Regions from separate parts of the Pseudomonas sp. BR20 genome, predicted to be linked through region 2. Evidence: riboswitches for the same ligand, from Rfam matches in the RefSeq annotation. Region 2 holds a riboswitch; each other region holds the start of a gene.

The links. A riboswitch is a leader RNA that binds a small molecule or an ion and turns the genes downstream of it on or off. The one in region 2 is predicted to bind cobalamin.
Region 1: another riboswitch for cobalamin. It lies ahead of ACHPFG_RS21615 (ABC transporter substrate-binding protein); the one in region 2 lies ahead of ACHPFG_RS17800 (CbtB domain-containing protein).
Region 3: another riboswitch for cobalamin. It lies ahead of cobO (cob(I)yrinic acid a,c-diamide adenosyltransferase); the one in region 2 lies ahead of ACHPFG_RS17800 (CbtB domain-containing protein).

The regions. Positions count from the first base shown of each region.
Region 1 is NZ_CP172012.1:4,718,046-4,722,413, reverse strand. Features, by position in the region: gene ACHPFG_RS21625 (ABC transporter ATP-binding protein) at 1-45, opposite strand, end outside; gene ACHPFG_RS21620 (FecCD family ABC transporter permease) at 42-1,046, opposite strand; gene ACHPFG_RS21615 (ABC transporter substrate-binding protein) at 1,043-2,053, opposite strand; cobalamin riboswitch at 2,170-2,363, opposite strand; gene ACHPFG_RS21610 (DNA/RNA non-specific endonuclease) at 2,400-3,329, opposite strand; gene ACHPFG_RS21605 (M4 family metallopeptidase) at 3,459-4,368, shown strand, end outside.
Region 2 is NZ_CP172012.1:3,854,172-3,858,539, forward strand. Features, by position in the region: gene cobN (cobaltochelatase subunit CobN) at 1-54, opposite strand, end outside; gene cobW (cobalamin biosynthesis protein CobW) at 58-1,119, opposite strand; cobalamin riboswitch at 1,213-1,412, opposite strand; cobalamin riboswitch at 1,455-1,659, shown strand; gene ACHPFG_RS17800 (CbtB domain-containing protein) at 1,757-1,945, shown strand; gene ACHPFG_RS17805 (CbtA family protein) at 1,957-2,661, shown strand; gene ACHPFG_RS17810 (cobalamin biosynthesis protein) at 2,658-3,050, shown strand; gene cobM (precorrin-4 C(11)-methyltransferase) at 3,121-3,867, shown strand; gene nfuA (Fe-S biogenesis protein NfuA) at 4,118-4,368, opposite strand, start outside.
Region 3 is NZ_CP172012.1:5,046,573-5,050,940, reverse strand. Features, by position in the region: gene ACHPFG_RS23200 (C40 family peptidase) at 1-48, shown strand, start outside; gene ACHPFG_RS23195 (C40 family peptidase) at 193-729, shown strand; gene ACHPFG_RS23190 (PQQ-dependent sugar dehydrogenase) at 803-2,116, opposite strand; cobalamin riboswitch at 2,216-2,472, shown strand; gene cobO (cob(I)yrinic acid a,c-diamide adenosyltransferase) at 2,546-3,157, shown strand; gene ACHPFG_RS23180 (cobyrinate a,c-diamide synthase) at 3,154-4,368, shown strand, end outside.

The DNA.
Region 1 (4,368 bases), 860 kb from region 2:
CTCACGCACCTTGAAGCCCAGGCCGGTGCAACTCAGTACGCTCATCGCGCATTCCTCCGGCCAATCAGGATCAGTGCAAACACCGGCGCGCCGACCAGTGCCGTCACCACGCCGACCGGAATCACCTGGCCCTTGATCAAGGTGCGCGACAGTACATCGGCCGCAATCAGGAACAGTGCCCCGCCCAGCGCACTGGCGGGCAGCAGGCGCGAATGCCCGGTGCCGAGCAGCAGGCGCACCGCGTGGGGGATCACCAGGCCGACAAAGCCGATGGAGCCCACAATCGACACCATCACCGCCGTCACCAGCGCCGCGCACCCCACCAGCACAAACTGCACGCGGCGCACGGGGATGCCCAGGGACGCCGCCGAATCGCTGCCGAAGGTAAACGCATCCAACGCACGACGATGCCACAGGCACACCGCCAGGCCGGTGACCGCCACCGGCACCGCCAGCCACACCGACGGCCAGCGCACGCCGCTGAGGTTGCCCAGCAGCCAGAACATGATGCCGCGGGCCTGTTCGGAACTGGCCGACTTGGTGATCAGGAACGCGGTGAGCGCATTGAACAGCTGCGACCCGGCGATGCCCGCGAGGATGATCTGCCCGGTGCCGCTGGATGAGCCACTGGCCCGTGCGAGCAGGATCACCAGCGCAAACGCCGCCATCGCGCCGACAAAGGCGCCGGCCGAGAGTGAAACCAGCCCGCCGCCCACGCCCATCAACGCCACCAACACCGCGCCCGTCGAAGCCCCGGCGCTGATGCCCAGCAGGTACGGATCGGCCAATGGGTTGCGCAGCAACGACTGCAAAATCACCCCACAGGTCGCCAGCCCGGCCCCGCAGGCGGCGGCAACCAGGGCACGGGTGAGGCGGTAGTTCCACACCACGCCTTCATCGATCGGGTCCAGCACGTAACCGGCCGCCCACAGCTTGTTGGCGAGCACCTGAAGCACCACCTGGGGCGAGATGGCGGTTTCGCCGATGGCCACGCCGGCGAGCACGGCGATCAGCAATAGCGCCAGGGCGAGTAAGGTCCGGATCATTTCGGCAGGTCGTAGCCGTCGATGGCCGTGGCCAGTTGTTCCAGGCCATCGAACGTGCGGATGCTGGCCTGCAGCGCCAGGGCGTCGAGGATGATGATGCGGTTGTTTTTCACCGCGTCCATGTTGCGCGTGACCGGGTCGCTGCGCAGGAAGGCGAGTTTCTTTTCATGGTCGTCGGCGGGGTAGCGGCGGCGGTCCATGCGGGCGATCACCAGGAAGGTCGGGTTGGCCTTGGCGAGGGTTTCCCAGCCGACGGCGGGCCACTCTTCATCGGACTGCACCACATTGTGCAGGCCGAGGGTTTCGAGCATAAATTCGGGAATGCCCTTGTGGCCGGCCACGTACGGGTCGCTGGCCATTTCGGCGCTGGAAAACCACACCAGCGCGCTCGCCTGCTTGAGGCCTTTGCTCTGCACGGTGGCCACGGATTTGGCCAGGCGCGCCTTGAGCGCGTCGTTCAGGTGTTGGCCGCGATCCTGTACGTCGAAAATCTGCGCCAGCTGGCTGATGCTCTTGTAGATCGTCTCGATACGGAACGGCTCCAGTCGCGTGCCGTCGGCGCCCACCAGGTTGTCCTTGCCTTCGCAGTCGGAGGGCAGCAGGTAGGTGGGGATCTTCAGTTCGTGAAACTGCTCGCGGGTACCGACCACGCCTTGCGGGCCCACCACCCATTCCAGCTCGGCGGCCACCAGTTGCGGGCGCTTGGCGATCACCGCTTCAAAGCTGGGCTCGTTGTTGGCCAGGCGCTCGATGCTGTCGTTCTGTGCCTTGAACTGCGGCAACACGCTGTTGAACCACAGCGAGGTGCCGACCACGCGGTCAGCCACACCGAGGGCATAGAGCATTTCGGTGGCGGCCTGGCCGATGGTCACGCTGCGCGCGGGCGCCTGCGGGAAGGTGAGGGTGCTGCCGCAGTTTTCCAGGGTCAGCGGGTATTGAGTTGGCGCGGCTTGGGCCAGGGCGCAGAAACCCAGGGCACTGATCAGGGCGGTAACGCGTGGCAGCATGAGGCAATCTCCGTGTGAACCGTACGTGGGAACAGGGGAGGTACGGTTCGGAAATACGCCCTCGAACACTGCCGGTCGGGCAGGTAAGGATGTCCTTCCCGGACACCCCGCCGGTTAGTGATTTTGCTGGGCCGGCAGGTCTCCTGACTGATGCGTCGTCGCCACGCTCCGGCCTTCCCGGACGTGGTCCAGTGGCAGTGGGGAGCAGGCTCGGCATCTACAGTTGCGGGGGCAGTTCCGATTGACGCGGCATACCGCGCTTCGGATTCCCTATTAGTCCCGTTTGGGAACCGGCGCGGTATGGTAGTTGATTAGGGCGAGGCGATACAGCCCGAGGGGCGCCCAGTCAGACACGAATATCCTCAGGGCCCTGGATCAGCGCTTCGATTCGCGTGCCTGTGGCGCGCTCTTCGTTGCTGAAGCCGTCGTAGTCCGCCAGGTTGGCGAAGCGGATGCCGGTCAATTGTTCGATCTGGATCACGCTCCGCTGGTAGGTCCTGACCTGGCCGAACATCAGGTCGAGCTGACCCAGTTCGCGGCTTTGGTCGATCATATAGGCACTGGCAGAGGGTTTGCCGTCATCGCTGAGGTAGGCCACCACTTTCCAGAACGCCTTGGGGATTTTGATACCTCGGTAGACGCGGTCATCGTCGGCGAACACCGGGCCGCTGAACACCGTTGCCCGGGCTTTCCAACGTTGCGTGTTATTGAGGATGTAGTCTTCCAGTTCCAGCCAGGTCTTCTGGTTGAACCCGCTCATCTGCGGCGAGCAGTTGGTGAAGTGGAAGGTGTCGAGGTTGGCCGTTTTCGCCTCGTCGCCCCAGTTGGGGTCCTGGCGCCGTACCAGGTGGCCGCGATCCAGGCCATTGTTGGTGTAGAGCGCTTCGCCTACCTGCGCGCTGATCGGCAGGCGACCATCGTAGGCCCAGGTGTCGTTGCTGCGGATTATCTCCACATGCTGCCCGCCGTCGATATTAACCCCCACGTAAAGCGCCAGTCGTCGGGAACGGGACATCGTCACCGAGAAATGCGTGTAGTCCAGCCGCAGCGGTTGTACGTCATCCGCCAATGCTTCATCGGCGGTGGGCCAGGGCACCACGAAGCTGCTGAGAAAATCCTCCGCGTAGCCGCGTCGGTCCTGTAGATCCTTGGCGGCGGTGACACGGGGCGTTGCCGCCCGGGCTTCCATCAGCGCGGGCTTGACCGCGATCAACGGGCGCAGATCGGCGAGTCGTGGGCGGTGCGAAAGGTCGATTTTGGCTTTGCGGGCTGGCATGGGTAAGTCCTCCTTGGATAAACACGACTGCAACATGGATTGATGACAATTGATGACACGGGTTAACCCTGGGGGGCTATCCTCAAACGGTTACCGGAGCTACACCATATGCCAACAGGGAGCCAGCCAATGTGTGATCGCCACCACCGCAACCCGATTTTCTGCCTGATTCCGCCGTATATGCTCGACCAGATCGCGCGTCACGGTGATAAGGCCCAGCGCGACATCGCGCTGCGCACCCGCGCCAAGGACAGCACGTTCCGTTCGCTGCGCATGGTCGCAGTGCCCGCCAAGGGGCCGGCCCACATGGCCCTGGTGATGGGCGCCGGCAAACGGCGCTCGATCTACAGCGCCGAAGGCACCGACAGCCTGCCGGGCAAGCTGATCCGCGGTGAAGGCCAGCCCGCCAGTGGCGACGCCGCCGTGGACGAAGCCTATGACGGCTTGGGCGCCACGTTCGATTTTTTCGAAGAGGTGTTCGACCGCAACTCCATCGACGACGCCGGCATGGCGCTGGATGCCACCGTGCACTTTGGCCAGAACTATAACAATGCGTTCTGGAACTCGACCCAGATGGTGTTTGGTGATGGCGATGACCAGTTATTCAATCGCTTCACGGTGGCCCTCGATGTGATTGGCCATGAATTGGCCCATGGCGTCACCGAGGACGAAGCCAAGCTGATGTATTTCAATCAGTCCGGTGCCTTGAACGAGTCGCTGTCGGACGTGTTCGGCTCACTGATCAAACAGTATGCGTTGAAGCAAACGGCCCAGGACGCCGACTGGTTGATCGGCAAAGGGCTGTTCACCAAGAAGATCAAAGGCACCGCTCTGCGTTCGATGAAGGCCCCGGGTACGGCGTTCGATGACAAGCTGCTGGGCAAGGACCCCCAGCCAGGGCATATGGACGACTTTGTCCAGATCTACGAGGACAATGGCGGGGTGCATATCAATTCCGGCATTCCCAACCATGCGTTCTATCAAGTGGCGACGAAGATAGGCGGGTTTGCCTGGGAGCGCGCTGGGCGCATCTGGTATG
Region 2 (4,368 bases):
GGCAATATTGTCGTCCGCGACGAAACCACCGGGCTGAGTCCTGAGCAGGTGCATGGGTTAAACGCTGAGGGCGGCGCGCAGTTGCGCTTCGAGGCCCGCCGCGTCCAGCTCCTGGCCGATCAGCACCAGCCGTGTGATGCGCGCTTCGTCGGCGCCCCAGGCACGGTCGAAGTGCTTGTCGAAACGCGTGCCCACGCCCTGGATCAGCAGGCGCATCGGTTTGTTCGGGATGGCGGCGAAGCCTTTGACGCGCAGGATGCCGTGCTGAACCACCAATTGGGTCAGGGCGTCGAGCAGCAGCGCCTCGTCGGCTTGGGGCAGGTCGATGGAGATGGAATCGAAGGCATCGTGATCATGATCGTCTTCACCATCGTGGTGATGATCGTGGTGGCTATGGCGACCGTCGATATGTTCTTCGGAACCCGCGCCGAGACCGATCAATACATCCAACGGCAGGCGACCGCTGCTGGCTTCGATGACCTTCACAGCCGGCGGCAGTTCTTCGGCGACTTCCAGGCGTACACGGGCCAGGTCTTCGGCGCTGATCAGGTCGGATTTGTTGAGGATCACCAGGTCGGCGCTGGCCAGTTGGTCGGCAAACAGCTCGTGCAGCGGCGATTCATGGTCCAGGTTCGGGTCGAGTTTGCGCTGGGCATCGACCTGGTCCGGGAACGCGGCAAAGGTGCCGGCGGCCACGGCCGGGCTGTCGACCACGGTGATGACGGCATCAACCGTGCAGGCGCTGCGGATTTCCGGCCACTGGAAGGCCTGTACCAACGGTTTTGGCAGGGCCAGGCCCGAGGTTTCGATAAGGATATGGTCGAGGTCGCCGCGACGGGCGACCAGTTCGCGCATCACCGGGAAGAACTCTTCCTGCACCGTGCAGCACAGGCAGCCGTTGGCCAGCTCGTACACGCGGCCGTTGGCCTCTTCTTCGGTGCAACCGATGGAGCACTGCTTGAGGATCTCACCGTCGATGCCCAGCTCGCCGAACTCGTTGACGATCACCGCAATGCGACGGCCCTGGGCGTTGTCGAGCATATGGCGCAGCAAGGTGGTTTTGCCCGAGCCGAGGAAGCCGGTAACGATGGTGACGGGGAGTTTGGCCAGTGTTTTCATCGGATGCCCTTTGGGGCGGGCATACGGGACGATAGGCCCTGCGGCGGCGCGCAGCAGCAGATTTCGTCACCGGATCACCCCGCCCGGTTGAATTGGAAAATCGGTGACGAGGCAGGTCTCCTGGCTTGGGGCTTGCGGGTCTTGCGACCGGCGCTGACTGCGCCTTCCCGCCGTAATGGCAGTGGCGTGGCAGTCAGATAAACCCTTCACAGTTGCGGGGGCAGCCGCGGCTTGGACCGCGTTCCCTTCTTAGCTTCGGCCTGGGCCGAAGAACCTCGAAGGTGCAAGGCTACAGGGGCTCGCCGCATTTGACTACCGTCCCCGGCCCATGCTCTCCTACACATCTTGTTTCGGGTGCCCTTCACAGGGTGAAACGGGAAACCGGTGAGTCATAGCGTTATGACGAGTCCGGTGCTGCCCCCGCAACGGTAAGCGAGTGAAGCGTCAGATCCACTGTGCCTGTATGGCATGGGAAGGCGACGCTTTATAGACCCAGTGTCCCTCGCAAGCCCGGAGACCGGCCCGAATAACATCGAATAACAAACCCGCGGTGGGCGGGCGCTGTTAAAACCCTGCGTGCCTGGCTCGCGGGGTTTGCATGCGCTCGTTTCACCCTGACACCTGAAAGGGACGCGCCATGTCGATCATCAGCAGCACCTCGCACACCGCCAGCAGCTCCGCCACCCTCAGCCAACGCCTGACCGCCGCCATCGGTGCGTCGATCCTCGGCGCGTGCCTGGTGTATTTTGCCGGCTTCTCGCATATCGAGGCGGTGCACAACGCGGCCCACGATACCCGCCACAGCGCCGCGTTCCCGTGCCACTGAGGTCTGCCGACATGATCAAGCGTATTGCGCAAACCGCAGGGTTCACCGGCTTGCTGGCCGCCCTGCTGCTGACCTTGCTGCAAAGCTTCTGGGTCGCGCCGCTGATTCTTCAGGCGGAAACCTTTGAAAAGGCCCCAGCCGCGACTGAAGTCGTGCATGAGCACGCCGCGGGCGCCGCCGCGCACACCCACGACGCCGAAGCCTGGGAGCCGGCAGACGGCTGGCAACGCGTGCTGTCGACCACCGGCGGCAACCTCGTGGTCGCCGTCGGCTTCGCCCTGATGCTCGCCGGCCTCTATACCCTGCGCGCCCCTACCCGTACGGCCCAAGGCTTGCTCTGGGGCCTGGCCGGTTACGCCACCTTTGTACTGGCGCCCACCCTGGGCCTGCCACCGGAGCTGCCGGGCACTGCCGCCGCTGACCTGGCGCAACGGCAAATCTGGTGGATCGGCACCGCTGCCTCGACGGCGGCCGGTATTGCCCTGATCGTGTTTGGGCGCAACTGGCTGCTGAAAGTCCTAGGCGTGGCGATCCTGGTGGTGCCGCATGTGATCGGCGCGCCGCAGCCGGAAACCCATTCCATGCTGGCGCCGGAAGCCCTCGAAGCGCAGTTCAAGATCGCTTCGCAGTTGACCAACGTGGCGTTCTGGCTGGCGCTCGGCCTGATCAGTGCCTGGCTGTTCCGCCGCAACCGCGACGACCAATACTCGGCATGACCCTGGTGGTCGGCCTGGGTTGCCAGCGGGGTTGTGATGTAGACACCCTGCTGGGCCTGTTTGACAGCGCCCTCGCCAATGGCGGGATTGAGCGCCAGCGTGTCACGGCACTGGCCAGCATCGACCGTAAACAGGACGAGCCTGGGTTGCTCGCCCTGGCCCGCTTGCTCAATCTGCCGTTGCAGTGCTTCAGCGCCGCGCAACTGGCGGCGTATGAAGACCGGCTGAGCCACAAATCCAACGTCGCCTTTGCCCATACCGGCTGTTATGGCATCGCGGAAAGCGCTGCCCTGGCCCTGGCCGAACAGCTCTGCGGCGGTCCTGCCCGCTTGTTGATCACTCGCCAGAAAACCGCCCAGGCCACCTTTGCATTGGCCTGCGCCAGCTAAAATCCCGATAATCGCCCTTCCCGATCATGAGCAATCTTCATGCTCGCCCGCTTTTGCACAGGAATTCTCCATGACCGTCTACTTCATCGGCGCCGGCCCCGGCGATCCGGAATTGATCACCGTCAAAGGCCAACGCCTGATCCGCAGTTGCCCGGTGATCATCTATGCCGGCTCGCTGGTGCCGGCGGCGGTGCTGGAAGGACATCAGGCGCAACAGGTGGTCAACAGCGCCGAACTGCACCTGGAACAGATCATCGAACTGATCAACACCGCCCACGCCAACGGCCAGGATGTGGCCCGCGTGCACTCCGGCGACCCGAGCCTGTATGGCGCGATTGGCGAGCAGATCCGTTACTTGCGTGAGTTGGGCATCCCTTTCCAGATCATTCCCGGAGTAACGGCGGTGGCAGCCTGCGCCGCGTTGCTGGAAACGGAACTGACCCTGCCGGACATCGCCCAAAGCGTGATCCTGACCCGCTACGCCGATAAAACCAGCATGCCGGCCGGGGAAGAGTTCGACAGCCTGGCCCGGCATGGCACGACCATGGCGATTCACCTGGGGGTCAATCATCTGGAGAAGATCGTCGCCGAACTGCTGCCACACTATGGCGCGGACTGCCCGATTGCGGTGGTGCACCGGGCGACATGGCCGGATCAGGATTGGGTGGTTGGCACACTCAGCGATGTTGCCGACAAAGTCGCCGCCAAGGGCTTTCGGCGTACGGCGCTGATCGTGGTGGGCCGGGTGCTGGCCAGTGACAGTTTCAGTGAGTCATCACTGTATCGGGCCGGGCATGCGCACCTTTATCGACCTTGATTATTTACTTCACGAATAACCAATAAAACATTGATTAAACTGAATAAACACAAAAAATGTGGGAGAGGGCTTGCTCCCGATAGCGGTGTGTCAGCTTCCTCATGAGACGACTGAGGCACCGCTATCGGGAGCAAGCCCCCTCCCACACTTGATCTTTATTGTTAGATAGATGGTGTAAGAGCTTGAATTAAAAGCATAAAAAAACGGCGCTCACGGGCGCCGTTTTTTATGTTCGCAGTGAACGCCTTACTCAGTAGTAGGCGTTTTCTTTCTGCGTGTGGTCTGTCACGTCACGGACGCCCTTGAGCTCCGGAATGCGCTCCAGCAAAGTGCGCTCAATGCCTTCACGCAGGGTCACGTCCGCCTGGCCACAGCCCTGGCAGCCGCCGCCGAACTTCAATACGGCGATGCCGTCATCGACGACGTCGATCAAGCTGACCTGACCGCCGTGGCTGGCCAGCCCCGGGTTGATCTCGGTTTGCAGGTAGTAGTTGATACGCT
Region 3 (4,368 bases), 1.2 Mb from region 2:
AAGCGCGCACTCGCCATGGCCCCGACTACGGTTACCGCCAGTAAGTAAACTTAAAGTGATACTTGAAGTTTGACGTGTAAGGGCTAGAATCCCTGGACATTGTTGTAATCCGTTCGCGCGAGCTTTGCTTGCGCGTTCTGGTTTTCAGCGTTCGGCAGCGATAGCCGCATCCAGACCAGGATTGTTCTGCACATGTCGACCACAGCCCGCCTGCTCCTTATTCTCTGCGCCGCGCTGATCAGCGCCTGCGCCAGCCGGCCGCCGCCTGCTCCCGTTGCGGTCAAGCCCAAGCCGGTATTCAACTATTCCACCCAGAATTTCTCGCCTGCGGCCGAAGACGTGCTCTTTCGTGCGCTGGGCCTGGTCGGCACGCCTTACCGTTGGGGCGGCAACACGCCGGACTCGGGTTTTGATTGCAGCGGCCTGATCGGCTTTGTCTTCCGCGACGCCGCCGGCATCTCCCTGCCGCGCACCACCCGCGAACTGATCGTGATGCGCGCCCAGGATGTCAGTGAGCAGAACCTGCAAACCGGCGATTTGCTGTTCTTCGCCACCGGTGGCGGTTCCCAGGTCAGCCACGCCGGGATCTACGTGGGCGAAGGCCGCTTTGTCCATGCACCGCAAACCGGCGGTACGGTGAAGCTGGATACCTTGTCCAAGGCGTATTGGCAGAATGCTTATCTGAGCGCCAAGCGTGTGTTGCCAGCAAACCTGGCACGTAATCCCTGAACCAAACACCGAACTAAATGTGGGAGGGGGCTTGCCCCCTCCCACATTGGTTTTATGTTGCTTCTGGAGGCGTTTATTGAGCCGCCGACACCCGCCACACCTTATTCCCCACATCATCCGCCACCAGCAGATCCCCCTGCTGATCAATCACCACGCCCACCGGCCGACCCATGGCTTTCTCATCTTTGTCGAGGAACCCGGTCAGCACATCCACCGGCTGACCTTTAGGCTGGCCACCCTCGAATGGTACGAAGATCACCTTGTAGCCACTGTGTGGCTTGCGATTCCACGAGCCATGCTGGCCGATGAACGCGCCGTTACTGAAAGGCGCCGGGAGTTTGCTGCCCTCGGCGAACGTCAGGCCCAAAGACGCCGTGTGCGGCCCCACCGCATAGTCCGGCGCAATTGCCTTGGCCACCAGGTCCAGGTTCTGCGGTGTGACGCGCACATCCACATGCTGGCCGTAATAGCTGAAGGGCCAGCCATAGAACCCGCCATCCTTGACCGAGGTGATGTAGTCCGGCACCAGGTCGCTGCCGATCTCATCGCGCTCGTTTACCGCTGTCCATAGCTTGCCGCTCTGGGGTTCCCAGGCCATGCCGTTAGGGTTGCGCAGGCCGGAAGCGAAAATGCGGTGCTGGCCGCTGGCGCGATCCACTTCCCAGATAGCCGCCCGGCCCTGTTCCGCTTCAAGACCGTTTTCGCCGACGTTACTGTTGGAGCCGACGCTCACATACAGTTTGCTGCCGTCCTTGCTGGCGACCACGTTCTTGGTCCAGTGGTGATTGATGCTGCCGCCCGGCAGGTCGACCACCTTGGTGCCAGGCGCCTTGATCGCGGTTTCACCCGCTTGATAGGGGAAGCGCAACAGCTTGTCCGAATCGGCCACGTACAGGTCATTGCCGACCAGTGTCATGCCGAAGGGCGAGTTGAGGTTTTCCAGGAACACCGTGCGGGTCTCGGCGACGCCATCGTGATCGGCATCGCGCAACAGGGTGATGCGGTTCGGGCTTGGCACCCCGGCACCGGCGCGGCCCATGACCTTCTCCATGACCCAGCCGCGAATGCCCGTGGAATCATCCGGTTTGGGCGGCGCATTGGTTTCCGCCACCAGCACATCGCCGTTGGGCAGCACATATAGCCAGCGCGGGTGGTCCAGGCCTTCAGCGAACGCCGCTACTTGGGTGCCGGCCGCTGCGGTTGGCTTCACGCCCTCTGGCCAGCCGATTGCCGGGGCAATGTTCACGGTGGGGATCAGGGTTTTGTTCGGTTCCGGTAGCTGGGGCGATGGCCCGGTGCCGTCGGACACCTGCAGGGTGGAGCTTTCACCGCAGGCGGCGAGGGTGCCGGCGAGCATGATGAGTAGGGCGAGTCTGGTTTTATGCATGGTGTTCTCCTTGATACCTGTAAGGGTAGAGGAGGGCGCTGGTGCGATGGTTCAAGTGCAAGGCCAGCTTTAATTGACGCTCCACCCCCAACCCACTAACCTTCGCGGCTTGTTCCAGGTGCTCTGTGACCCATGGGTCGACCGAGTGAAACAGGGAAGCCGGTGAGCGAGCGCACTTGTACACAGTGCTGCCGCGATTCCGGCGCTGCCCCCGCAACGGTAAATGAGTCAAGACGGTGCCTTTTGCCACTGTATCGCCCGCGATATGGGAAGGCGCGCCGTCGGCGTGTTCGCTCTGTAGATGAGCAAGCGCGCCACTCATGAGCCCGGAGACCGGCCTGGATCATCCAACAGCATCACGGTGGGCGATGCTTGGCTGTCTGTTTTTTCCTGCCTGCCGTTTTTGTCCAGCCCCAACGGAGAGCTGCCATGACCGATACCCCCGACCGCGACGAACGCCACCTGGCGCGCATGCTGCGCAAAAAAGCCGTGATCGACGAGCGCATCGCCAATTCCCCCAATGAGTGCGGCTTGCTGCTGGTGCTGACCGGCAACGGCAAAGGCAAGAGCAGTTCCGCATTCGGCATGCTCGCGCGCGCCATGGGCCACGGCATGCAGTGTGGTGTGGTGCAGTTCATCAAAGGGCGCAACAGCACCGGTGAGGAGTTGTTCTTCCGTCGCTTCCCCGAACAGGTGCGTTTCCACGTGATGGGCGAAGGCTTCACCTGGGAGACCCAGGACCGCCAACGCGATATCGCCGCCGCCGAAGCCGCCTGGGCCGTCTCCCGTGAACTGCTGCAAGACCCCACCATCGGCCTGGTGGTGCTGGATGAGCTGAACATCGCCCTCAAGCATGGCTACCTGGACCTAGATCAGGTTCTCAGCGACCTGCAAGCCCGTCCGCCGATGCAACACGTGGTGGTCACCGGCCGTGGCGCCAAGCCTGAACTGATCGAAATGGGCGACACCGTCACCGAAATGGGCATGCTCAAGCACGCGTTCCAGGCCGGTATCAAGGCACAGAAGGGCGTCGAACTTTGAATCAGCCCCGTCATTGCCCGGCCGTCCTGATCGCCGCACCGGCGTCCGGCCAGGGCAAAACCACCGTCACCGCCGCGCTGGCCCGTTTGCACCGCAACCTGGGGCGCAAGGTGCGCGTGTTCAAATGCGGCCCGGACTTCTTGGACCCGATGATCCACGAGCGCGCCAGCGGTGCGCCGGTGTATCAATTGGACATGTGGATGGTGGGCGAGCAGGAAAGTCGTCGCCTGCTGTGGGAAGCGGCGGGCGAGGCCGACCTGATCCTGATCGAAGGTGTGATGGGCCTGTTCGATGGCACACCGTCCAGCGCCGATCTGGCGCGGCACTTCGGCGTGCCGGTGCTCGCAGTAATCGACGGCACCGCCATGGCCCAGACCTTTGGCGCCCTGGCGCTGGGCCTGGCGCGCTATCAGCCGGACCTGCCATTCGCCGGGGTGCTGGCCAACCGCGTCGGTACCCTGCGCCATGCGCAACTGCTGGAAGGCAGCCTGACCGAAGGCCTGCGCTGGTATGGCGCACTGTCCCGCGAAACCGGGATCGAACTGCCCAGCCGCCATTTGGGCCTGGTGCAAGCCAGCGAGCTGAACGATCTCGACGTGCGCCTGGACGCCGCCGCCCAGGCATTGGGCAGCAGCTGTGAAGTCGCATTGCCGCCACCGGTGACCTTCGCCGCGCCGGAAGTGATCGCGGCCGAGCCGTTGCTGGCCGGTGTACGCATTGCGGTGGCCCGTGACGAAGCCTTCGCCTTCACCTATGGCGCCAGCCTTGACCTGCTGCGAGCGATGGGGGCCGAACTGACGTTTTTCTCGCCGATCCATGATCGCCAGCTGCCCGAGGCTGACAGTCTCTATTTGCCCGGCGGTTACCCGGAACTTCATCACCAGGCGTTGTCGGAAAACACCCCGATGCTTGAAGCTATTCGTAACCACCATGCCGCCGGCAAGCCCTTGCTCGCCGAGTGCGGCGGCATGCTCTACCTGCTGGATTCGCTCACCGATGTCGACGGCATCCGCGCCGAACTGGTCGGCCTGCTGCAAGGCGATGCGGTGATGCAAAAGAAACTGGCCGCCCTGGCCCTGCAAAGCGTCGAACTGCCGGAAGGCGTGCTGCGCGGGCACACGTATCATCATTCCCTGACCAGCACCGAGTGCCAGCCGATTGCCCGTGGCCTCAGCCCGAACGGCGGGCGCGGTGCCGAAGCGGTCTTCCGA